DNA from 2 places in the Ideonella sp. P3_A4 genome. Region 1 is predicted to be linked to the other one. Evidence: predicted binding sites of a transcription regulator. Region 1 holds the regulator's gene; the other holds the start of a gene.
What was found. Region 1 encodes FliA, which starts transcription of late flagellar genes. Its sites were predicted from a motif close to CTAAAGTTTNNNNNNNNNNNGCCGNTA; they were not measured.

Region 2: a site for FliA is predicted at 2,298-2,324, ahead of fliD (flagellar filament capping protein FliD). Genes of this name have one in related genera too.

Annotation. Positions count from the first base shown of each region.
Region 1 covers NZ_JBFUGE010000097.1:8,634-15,168, reverse strand. The annotation lists gene flhF (flagellar biosynthesis protein FlhF) at 1-1,004, shown strand, start outside; gene AC1DYI_RS11795 (P-loop NTPase family protein) at 1,025-1,822, shown strand; gene AC1DYI_RS11790 (RNA polymerase sigma factor FliA) at 1,852-2,589, shown strand; gene AC1DYI_RS11785 (S8 family serine peptidase) at 2,937-4,418, shown strand; gene AC1DYI_RS11780 (LysR family transcriptional regulator) at 4,537-5,436, opposite strand; gene AC1DYI_RS11775 (Bug family tripartite tricarboxylate transporter substrate binding protein) at 5,536-6,504, shown strand.
Region 2 covers NZ_JBFUGE010000298.1:1,287-5,976, forward strand. The annotation lists gene AC1DYI_RS21910 (flagellin domain-containing protein) at 167-1,012, shown strand; gene AC1DYI_RS21915 (flagellin domain-containing protein) at 1,368-2,216, shown strand; gene fliD (flagellar filament capping protein FliD) at 2,351-3,769, shown strand; gene fliS (flagellar export chaperone FliS) at 3,972-4,403, shown strand; gene AC1DYI_RS21930 (flagellar protein FliT) at 4,441-4,690, shown strand, end outside.

The DNA of each region.
Region 1 (6,535 bases):
CGCTGTCGACCGTGGCCGCCGCCCCGGTGCTGGAAGACGCCCCGGCCCGCCGCGACCAGCAAGACATGATGAACGAGCTGCGCTCGATGAAGGGCCTGATCGAAGACCGCTTCGGCGCTCTGGCCTTCATGGAAAAGCTGCAGCGCCAGCCGCGCCAGGCCCTGCTGGCGCAAAAGCTGCTCGACGCCGGCTTCTCGCCCGGCCTGATCCGCAAGCTGGTCGACGCCCTGCCCGGCAACGCCGCTGACGAAGCCGTCTGGGCCGCGGGTGTGCTGGAGCGCAACCTGCACGCCGGCGATGTCGAACCCGCACTCGAAGAGCAAGGCGGCGTGTTCGCGCTGATCGGCTCCACCGGTGTCGGCAAGACCACCACCACCGCCAAGCTGGCCGCCGCCTTCGCCACGCAATACGGTGCCGCCAACCTGGGCCTGATCACGCTGGACGCCTACCGCGTCGGCGCCCACGAACAACTGCGCGCCTATGGCCGCATCCTCGGCGTGCCGGTCCACACCGCCCACGACCGCGCCTCGCTCGAAGACCTGCTCGAACTGCTGTCGGGCAAGAAGATGGTCCTGATCGACACCGCCGGCATGGCCCAGCGCGACAGCCGCACCCGCGAGCTGCTGGACATGCTGAGCCACCGCTCGATCCAGCGCCTGCTGGTGGTCGACGCGTCGGCCCAGGGCGAGACGATCGACGAGGTGATTACCAACTGGCGCGCCGCCCAATGCAAGGGCGTGGTGCTGAGCAAGATCGACGAAGCCGTCAAGCTGGCCCCGGCGCTGGACTCGCTGATCCGCCACAAGCTGAAGGTGCTGGGCGTGGCCAACGGCCAGCGCGTGCCTGAAGACTGGCACCGCCTGTCACCCAACGCCCTGGTGCAACGCGCGCTGCGTGCCCCGACCAGCCCGACCTGGAAGCTCGAAGCCGACGACGTGCAGCTGGTGTTCGCCACCGCCACCCGTGGCGGTCGCTCGGCCGGCGGCTCCTCGCTGCACATCTGAACGCACTGGACGACACCCCCATGCGCTCGCTGCCCTACCCCAACGAAGACGAAGCCTCCGGCCCGGTTGACCAGGCTGAAGGCCTGCGCCGGCTGTTCGCTTCCGGCCGCCGCCAGCGCCTGGTGCCGATTGCCTTCAACGCCCACGTGGACTGCACCCCGATCCTGCTCGAGCGGCTGGCCGGCGCCTTCACCGAGCTGGGCGCGCACGCCCTGGTGATTGACGCCGCCGACAGCGCCCCGCGTGCCAACGCGATGGCCGAGATCGACATCGCCGCAGCGATCGAATCGCTGGGCCCGAACATGTCATACCTGGCTGCCCGGGGCCTGCCGTTGCGCCATGTCAACAGCCGCGGCTCATGCGAAGCCTGGCTCAACGCAGTCGAGACGGCCGCGCCGCAGGCCGATGTGCTGCTGCTGCACGCCAACCCGCGTGACCTGGTCCGCCTGCTCGGCCGGCGCGAAGTGCGCACCGTGCTGACCACCACGCTCGACCCGGCCAGCCTGACCGACGCCTACACCTCGATGAAGCTGCTGTCGCAGCGCAGCGGGCTGATGACTTTTGACCTGCTGACCGGCATGGCCGGCGCGCCCAAGGCCGCGCAACGCATTGCCGAGCGCCTGGCCGAAACGGCCGACAGCTTCCTCGGCGCTGTGGTGCGCGAAGCCGTGTGGCTCGACAAGCGCGACCCGCTGACCTCGCTCGCCACGCCGGCCCTCGCCCGCCTGGCCGCGAACCAATTGCTCGACCCCGAAACGCCGGACACCGGTTTCGGCGTGGCCCCGCTCGGCGCGGGTCACGACTTGCACGCTTACTGACCCGAACACGTTCCTCTCGGAGACCGCCCATGTACACCGCCACCGGCCGCCTCGACGCTAGCGCGATGCAAAGCCTCGACGCCAATGCGATGTTGAAGCAGTACAGCCCGCTGGTGCGCCGCCTCGCGCACCAGATGATCGCCAAACTGCCGGCCAACGTGGAGATCGACGACCTGATCCAGGTCGGCATGATCGGCCTGCACGACGCGATGGGCCGCTTCGACACCGAGCAGGGTGTGCAGTTCGAAACCTTCGCCACCCAGCGCATCCGCGGCGCGATGCTCGACGAGCTGCGCGGCAGCGACTGGATGAGCCGCGGCAACCGCCGCCAGCAGCGCGAAATCGAAACCGCCGTGCACAAGCTGGAACAGACGTTCGGCCGCGCCCCGGCGGAGAGCGAGATCGCCAAGGAAATGGGCGTCACGCTGACCGAGTACCAAGACACGCTGACCAAGGTGCGCGGCACCCAGCTGGTCTACCTGGAAGACATGTCGGGTGACGAAGGCGGCGACGAGTTCCTCGACCGCCACGTGGCCAACGAAGACGGCAACCCGCTGGCCCAGCTGCAAGACCACCGCATGCGCGAAGCGCTGGTCGAAGCAATCAAGAAGCTGCCCGAGCGTGAGCAGTACGTGATGAGCATGTACTACGAGCACGACATGAATTTGAAAGAAATCGCCGCCGTGCTGGGCGTGACCGAATCGCGTGTGTGCCAGCTGCACAGCCAATCGATCGCCCGCCTGCGGGTGAAGCTGCGCGAGTGGTGAGATAGCGCGGCTAAGTTCAGGGTCTCAGTCAGCAACGCCTCCTTCGGGAGGCGTTGGTGTTTCTGGGTCGTGCCCACCCTTTGACCTGTGGCTACGACCTGCTCAAGCCACGGTCTCGCTGACCGCCCGTGTCGCCATGACCGATGCGCTAGCCGGCCATGTCGTGCCACTGGGGAGAGTACCCCCCATGGACGTGGGGGGCGCGATGTTCAACATGAATCAGCGAGGGGGCCTGTTCGCACCAATGCCGAGCGCAGAATCGCTCGCTTGCATCGGCGCAAGGGCGCCGCCATCCCAGCGCCCAACTTTGAGGAGCATTCGAGGTCATGAGCAAATCGAACGTCAGATTGCACCGCCTTTCCCTGGTCGCCCTGGCCATTGCCAGCGGTGCGGCGTGGGGTGGGCAGATCAATGGCGATCTCGCCGCGGCAGCACGTCGCGACGGGCGGGCCGAGGCACTGATCGTGCTCAAGGACCAGAAGACGCCAGCAGTGGCGCCGCTCGCACAGGGTGCCGACTACAAGGCCAAGCGCCGCGCGCTGGTCAATGCGCTGGTCGACCGTGCCGATGCCCAGCAAGGCGGCCTGCGTGCCTGGATGGATTCGCGCGGCATCGAATACCAGGCGTTCTGGATCGCCAACGTCGTCTACGCCAAGCTCTCGGCGGCCGACATGGCGGCGCTGGCCGCTCGCGATGAAGTCAGCCGCATCGAGCCGAACCCGTCCATCAAGGTGCAGTTGCCGCAGCGCGATGCCAGCCGGACGGAAGCCCCGACAGGCGTCGAGTCGATCGCCTGGGGCGTCGACAAGATCAAGGCACCTCAGGTCTGGGCCGCCGGTGTCACGGGCGCAGGCGTGACCATCGCCGGCGAAGACACCGGCTACCGCTGGGATCACTCGGCGCTGAAGTCGCAATACCGCGGCTGGAACGGCAGCACCGCCGACCACAACTACAACTGGCACGACGCCATCCACACCGCCAACAGCAGCTGCCCGGCGAACTCGCCGCAGCCTTGTGACGACCACGGCCATGGCACCCACACCGCCGGCACCTTCGCCGGCGACGACCACGCCACCCACCAGGTCGGCGTCGCGCCCGGCGCGAAGTGGATCGGCTGCCGCAACATGAACGCCGGCAACGGCACGCCGGCCACCTACATCGAGTGCATGCAGTGGATGCTGGCACCGACCGATCTGCAGAACAAGAACCCCGATCCGGACAAGGCACCGGACATCATCAGCAACTCCTGGGGTTGCACCGATGGTGAAGGCTGCACGGTCGGCACCGAAATCAAGGCAGCGGTCAACAACCTCGTCAAGGGCGGCATCCTGTTCGTCGCCGCGGCCGCCAACGACGGCCCGAACTGCAGCACGATCACCGACCCGCCGGCCATCTATCAGCTGTCGTTCACGATCGGCGCAACCGACAGCGCCGACAAGCTGGCAGGCTTCTCGAGCCGCGGCCCGGTGAACAACGTGAAGGGTGTCAAGCCCGACGTCTCCGCTCCTGGCGTCAACGTCTTCTCGGCCTACCCGCCGAACACCTACACGACCATGAGCGGCACCAGCATGGCCACGCCGCACGTTGCCGGCGCCGCAGCCCTGCTGATGTCGGCCGTGCCCTCGTTGAAGGGCAACCCGGCCGCTGTCGAGAAGCTGTTCCGCAAGACGGCGCAGCGTGACGGCGTGACCGACCCGGTGAACCAGACCTGCGGCGGCACCTCGCCCACGACGTGGCCCAACAACATGATCGGCTACGGCCGCATCGACGTGTTCGCGGCCTACCAGAAGGCCATCTCCAGCCCGCTGGACCTGTTGAACGACGACTGACGAGGACGGGCCGTGCCGCCTGCAAACCAGGCGGCACGAGTTCTTCCGCTCGAACACAACGCCTCCTTCGGGAGGCGTTGGTGTTTGTGGGGTATTCGGTCGCTCCGCCCGTCACTCTCTATCCCGCCATCTCCTTGCTGCCGACTTCAGCCAGCAACGCGATGAGGCGCGTGGTGGCGGGCAACAGGTAGCTGCTCGCGCGGTAGGTGGCCACCAGTCTTCGGCGCATGGTGGTCTCCTTCAATCGCACTTCTCGCAACGGGTACCGGTCACCGGCCGCCTCGAGATGCCGGCGTGAGATGAAGCTCAACAGCCCGGTTTCGGCGATCAATGCCGGCAAGGTCAGAAGCATGGTGCTCTCGATCTGCACCACGGGCCGCGGCAGGCGCTTCCTGTCGAACGTGTGATCGAGCCAGTCGCGCGTCGGCGCCCCAGGCGGCTGAAGCACCCACCGGTGGTCGACCAGGTCGCGTAGCGCTGCCGTTCCTTGCAGCGTCGCATGGGTCGCGCTGGCCGCCACCACGATGTGGTCCTCGGCCAGACGCTGCGACACGAAGGCGTCGTCATCGGTGGTCTCGGTGCCCACCATCAGATCGAGGTCGCCGTTGCGCAGCATGGGCTTGAGCGTGTCGACGAGACCCACCACCGTCTTGATCGTCACTTGCGGGGCCTCGACGATCAGCTGCCTCGCCGCCAATGGCAACAGGAACTGCGACGCAGTCGGCACGATGCCGAGGCGGATGTGGCCCGACAGCCCGCGGCCGATGTCGCCGATTTCGCGCCTGGCGTCTTCGGCGTCGAAGCGCATGCGCCGGGCCCACTTGAGCAGCACCTTGCCGGCCGGCGTGAGGCGAATGCCACGGCCGGCCTTTTCGAGCAGCGGTGCGCCGCACGACTGCTCCAGCCGGCGAACGCAGCTGGTCAACGCCGGCTGCGTTCGGTGCAGCTTTTCGGTGGCGCGGCCAATGTGTTCCAGCTCGGCAATGGTCTCGAAGTAACGCAGGTCTCGCAAGTCCATTGCAAAAGCTCCATCAATGAATAAAAAGAAACTTTTGATTGGACTGTATCTATCGGCAAGCCAATACTCCAGCCCATGGTTCAAGTGATGGAGACAAGCATGAACGTGATGCGAACGACTCTGGCCGCCGTGGCAGCAAGCCTCTTCAGCGCCGCGGCGCTGGCCCAAGCCTGGCCCGCCAAAGCCATCCGCGTGGTGGTTCCGTTCCCGCCCGGTGGCGGCACCGACATCATTGCCCGCGAGGTGACGCAGAAGGTGTCCAGCAGCACCGGCTGGACCTTCGTGATCGACAACAAGCCCGGCGCCGGCGGCAACCTGGGCGTGGACGCGGTGGCCAAGTCGCCAGCCGACGGCTACACCCTCGTGCTTGGACAGACCAGCAACCTGGCGATCAACCCGACGCTCTACGCCAAGCTGCCCTACAACCCGGTGAAGGACCTGACGCCGATCGGCCTGATGGCCACCGCGCCGCTGGTCATCGTGGTACCGGCCGCGTCGCCACTCAAGACCTTGGCCGACGTGGTGACCGCGGCGAAGGCCAAGCCTGGCGAGTTGAACTTCGCGTCGCCCGGCAACGGCACCGTGGCGCATCTGACCGGCGAGCAATTCCAGAAGACCGCCGGCATCACGATTCAGCACGTCCCCTACAAGGGCGCGAACCAGGCGCTGACCGACGTGATCAGCGGTCAGGTGCAGCTCTACGTCTCTTCCGTGCCCTCGGTGCTGCAGCAGATCCGAAGCGGCAAGCTGCGCCCGGTGGCAGTGACCTCCGCCAAACGGGTGGACGATCTGCCGCAGACACCCACGGTCGGTGAAAGTGGCTACAAGGGCTTCGACGCCGTGACGTGGTTCGGCTTCCTGGCGCCCGCCGGGACACCGAAGGAGATCGTCGCCAGGCTGAACGCCGAATTCAACAAGGCCTTGCAGCAGCCCGACCTGCGCAAGCGCCTGGGCGAAGAAGGTGCAGACCCGATGGGCGGCACGCCGGAGCAGTTCGCCGAACTGATCCGCGAAGACATGGCGCGCTGGGGCAAGACCGTCAAGGAGTCGGGCGTCCGCCTCGACTGAAGCCGCCTCGCTCCAGTCCGCCGTCCCTCAC
Region 2 (4,690 bases), on a different contig from region 1:
CCAAATCACAGGGCGAGCAAACAAGCAAACCCTGGGTCCGGTGAGATGACCAAGGGCCAGGCAGCACCCAGGTGGAGTTGCCCGACCGGAGGAGCCCCGGCATTTGCGTGCAGAGACGCCGGTGCTTTAACCGGAAATTTTTGGCAACCCTTGTAGGAGTTTCAACATGGCTCAAACCATCAACACCAACGTCGCTTCGCTCAACGCCCAGCGCAACCTGTCGGCCTCGCAATCCTCGCTGTCGACCTCGATGCAGCGCCTGTCTTCGGGCCTGCGTATCAACTCGGCCAAGGACGACGCCGCCGGCCTGGCGATCGCCGAGCGCATGAACGCCCAAGTGCGTGGCATGAACGTCGCGATCCGCAACGCCAACGACGGCATCTCGCTGGCGCAGACCGCTGAAGGCGCGCTGAGCAAGGTCGGCGACGCTCTGCAGCGTATGCGTGAACTGGCGGTTCAATCGCGTAACGCGACGAACTCCAGCTCGGACAAGGATTCGCTGAACAAGGAATTCGGCCAGCTGCAGTCGGAAATCACCCGCGTGCTGGGCGGCACCAGCTTCAACGGCAAGAAGGTGCTGGGCTCCGACGCGACGACGATGACCTTCCAAATCGGCGCCAACACGACCGCCGACGACACCGTGCAGCTGACGTCCGAGAACATGACCGCCAACAGCGACATCACCGCGGTGACGGGCTCGACGGCCGTGATCGATGCGACCGCCACCTCGGGCGACATCGCGACGGTGATCGACAACATCGACACCGCGATCGACACGATCAACGACCAGCGCGCCACCTTCGGCGCCACGCAAGGCCGCTTCGACGCGATCATCGCCAACCTGCAGCAGGCGGTGGAAGCCCAGAGCGCAGCCCGCAGCCGGATCATGGACGCGGACTTCGCCTCTGAAACGGCGAACATGAGCCGAGCGCAGATCCTGCAGCAGGCCGGCAGCGCGATGGTCGCGCAGGCCAACCAGCTGCCCCAGCAGGTCCTGAGCCTGCTGCGCTAAGGTCCTCAAGCGCAGAGCGCAACCCGCGGCCCACCGGCCGCGTGAGCAAAACCTCACGAAGCCCCCGCCGGCCACCCGCCGACGGGGGCTTCGCCTTTTGACGGGTCGGAAATGGCGGTTTTCCAGGCTTCATTTCCCGGCATTACGACCACCCAAGCCTCTTCAGAATCCATTCCATCGCTCCAATGCAAATCGGGGCGTGGTCCGACAAGCACTGRCGAGACCGGAGGCGCCGAAAGCGCCTCTTGTTCGACGGTGAGGGTGCCGGGCTTTATGGAAGGGGCGGTTGTTCGCCGCTTCTTCTGGATAGCCGGCCTTCTCGCCGGGCGCGGTCGAGTTTCAACGAGGTGCTCACATGCCACAGACCATCAACACCAACATTGCGTCGCTCAACGCGCAACGCAACCTGAATTCTTCGCAGTCGGCGCTGTCGACGGCCATGCAGCGCCTGTCCTCAGGCATGCGTGTCAACTCAGCCAAGGACGACGCCGCGGGCCTCGCGATCGCCGAACGCATGAACGCCCAAGTGCGTGGCATGAACGTCGCGATCCGCAATGCCAACGACGGCATCTCGCTGGCGCAGACCGCTGAAGGCGCGCTGAGCAAGGTCGGCGACGCCCTGCAGCGGATGCGCGAACTGGCGATCCAGGCTCGCAACGCGACCAACTCGAGCTCCGACAAGGACTCGCTGAACAAGGAATTCACCGAGCTGCAGTCGGAAATCAGCCGAGTGCTCGGCGGCACGACTTTCAACGGCCAGCGCATCCTGGGCGCGGACGCGACGACGCTGACCTTCCAGATCGGCGCCAACACTGGCCCGGACGACATCATCGACATCACCACCGAGAACCTGACCACCGCGACCGACATCGCGGCGATCACGGCCACCTCGGCGGCGATCGACGCAGCGGCCACGGTCGGCGACATCGCGACGGTGATCGACAACATCGACCTGGCGATCGACAACGTCAACAACACCCGGGCGACCTTCGGCGCCACGCAAAGCCGGTTCGACGCGATCATCTCGAACCTGCAGCAGTCGGTCGAGAACCAGGCGGCGGCCCGAAGCCGGATCATGGATGCGGACTTCGCGGCTGAAACCGCGGCGATGAGCCGAGCGCAGATCCTGCAACAGGCCGGCACCGCGATGGTGGCTCAGGCCAACCAGCTGCCGCAGCAGGTGATGCGTCTGCTGCAAGGCTGATCCCGGATCACTTTTGGCTTCTGATGCGCGCCGCCGGGATGCCTGAGCGGCGCGTTTTCATTCCCGGGAACGGAAAAGGGTCTTAAGTTCCCGCCCAGACGGCCGAAGACCACGACAGGAATCCAAGGACCACCATGCCCACCATCAGCTCCCTCGGGGTCGGCAGCGGCCTGCAGTCGGAAAGCATCATCTCGGCGCTGATGAGCGTCGAGCGCAAGCCCGTCGAACTGCTCACCGCCGAAACTGCCAGCATCAAGACCCAGTTGTCGTCGGTGGGCAAGCTGCAAAGCCTGGTCTCCGCGATGAGCGACAAGGCTGGCGCGATCAGCTCGCTCACACTGTGGGGCCAGACCACGGCCACCTCCAGCGACGGCACCATCGTCAGTGGCAGCACGACCACCGGCGCGTCGCCAGGCCGCTACTCGGTCACCGTGTCGCAGCTGGCGTCGAGCCAGACCGTCACGACCGCCACCGCGCTGCCCAGTTCGTCCAGTGAGCTGGGCGACGGCAGTTTGCAGATCGAGCTCGGCACCTGGAACGGCACGACGTTCACCGGACGGGGATCCCCCAAGACCATCACCATCGGCTCGGACGACACCAGCCTGTCCGACATCCGCGACAAGATCAACAGCGCCGGCGCCGGCGTGACGGCCACGATCGTCAACGACGCGAACGGCGCCCGCCTGTCGATCCGCTCCGACGCCACTGGCGCCGAGAACGGCTTCAAGATCACCGCCACCGAAAACGTCGACGACAACGACGCCGCCACCGGCTTGTCGGTGCTGGGCTATGACGCTGCCGTGGTCGGCACCCCGATGGCGCTGAACCAGGCCGCGGGCAATGCCAAGGCCAAGGTCAACGGCATCGACGTCGAATCGAAGACCAATACCCTCACCGGCGTATCGGACAACCTGACCCTGACGCTGACCAAGGAAACCGCGACCCCGGTCGAAGTGGTCGTGGCCAACGACAACGAGGCGGTGAAGACCGCGATCGGCGAGTTCGTCACCGCGTTCAACGAGCTGGCGGCCTACATCAAGGACCAGACCAAATACAACGCCGCGACCAAGACCGGCGGCCCGCTGCAGGGCGACCGTACGACGATCGGCCTGCAATGGCAGTTGCGCGGCGTGATCAACCAGGGCAGCAGCGCCTCCAGCGCCTGGAGCCGCCTGTCCGAGATCGGCATCACGATGAAGGAAGACGGCTCGCTGACCACGGCGACCTCCAAGCTGGACGATGCGCTGGCCAACCCGGAAGAGCTGCGCAAGCTGCTGTCCACCGACGGTGCCAACAGTGGCGCATCGGGCTTCATGGACCGTTTCAAGGACCTGGGCAAGGCCGTGCTGGGCGAAGACGGCAGCCTGGAAACGCTGCAAACCAGCCTGGAGTCGCACGTCAAGCGCAATGACGACCGGCAAGACCAGATGGAAGACCGGTTGACCCATACCGAGGCGCGTTTCCGCGCCCAGTACGAGGCGCTGGACACCTCGATGGCCAAGCTGAACGCCTTGTCGTCTTACGTGACGCAGCAGCTGGCGGCGCTGGGCTGACCCGCCGCCTGGTTCAMGCCTGAAGCAAGCGCCCTGCGGGGCGCTTTTTTCATTTGGATGTCAAGCAAATAGGCCCGGTTTTCTTGAGCCGATGAGTGGCGGAAAACCCCGTCCAGTTCGATGGCTTGGCCGGCCTCAAGCTGGGTGAAATGTGGGCCGATAAGCAAAGGGACGGTCACACAGATTTACCACCCAAGACACCATGTACAGCCCGCAACTTGCTTCGCCCTTCGGCCGCTCCGGCGGCATGAACAACGCCTACCGCCAGGTGGGTGTGGAGACCAGTGTCGAGGACGCATCGCCCCACAAGCTGATCAGCCTGCTGTTCGACGGCTACATGGAGTCGATCACCCAGGCCCGCGGCGCGATGCGCAACGGCGAGATCGAAAAGAAGGGCAAGGCCATCGGCCGCGCCGCGCGCATCGTCGAGGAAGGCCTGAAGGCCAGCCTGAACGTGGCCGAAGGCGGCCCGCTGGCGCGTGACCTGAATGCGCTGTACGCCTACCTGGCCCAGCGCCTGACGCTGGCCAATGTGCGCAACGACGAGGCCCTGCTGGACGAATGCGTCAGCCTCATGGAGCCGCTGCGCCAAGCCTGGCGCGAGATCGGCGGCCAGATCGCCAATTCAAACTGATTTCCTTCAATCGCTGTCATCGCCGAGAGTCGCCACCATGAGCCACACTTTGCTGAACTATTACGAAGCCATCGAGCGCGCCAGCGCTGACATGCTGGAAGCCGCCCGCACCGGCAATTGGGACGAGGTCGTCAAACTGGAAGGGGCCTGCGCCGTGCTGATTTCACAACTCAAGCATGCGGCGAAGGAAAAGAACCTGCAGGCCGAAGAATCGAAGACGAAGTCGCGCATCATGCAGCGTATCTTGCTGAACGACGCCGAGATCCGCCACCTGGCCGAGCCCTGGC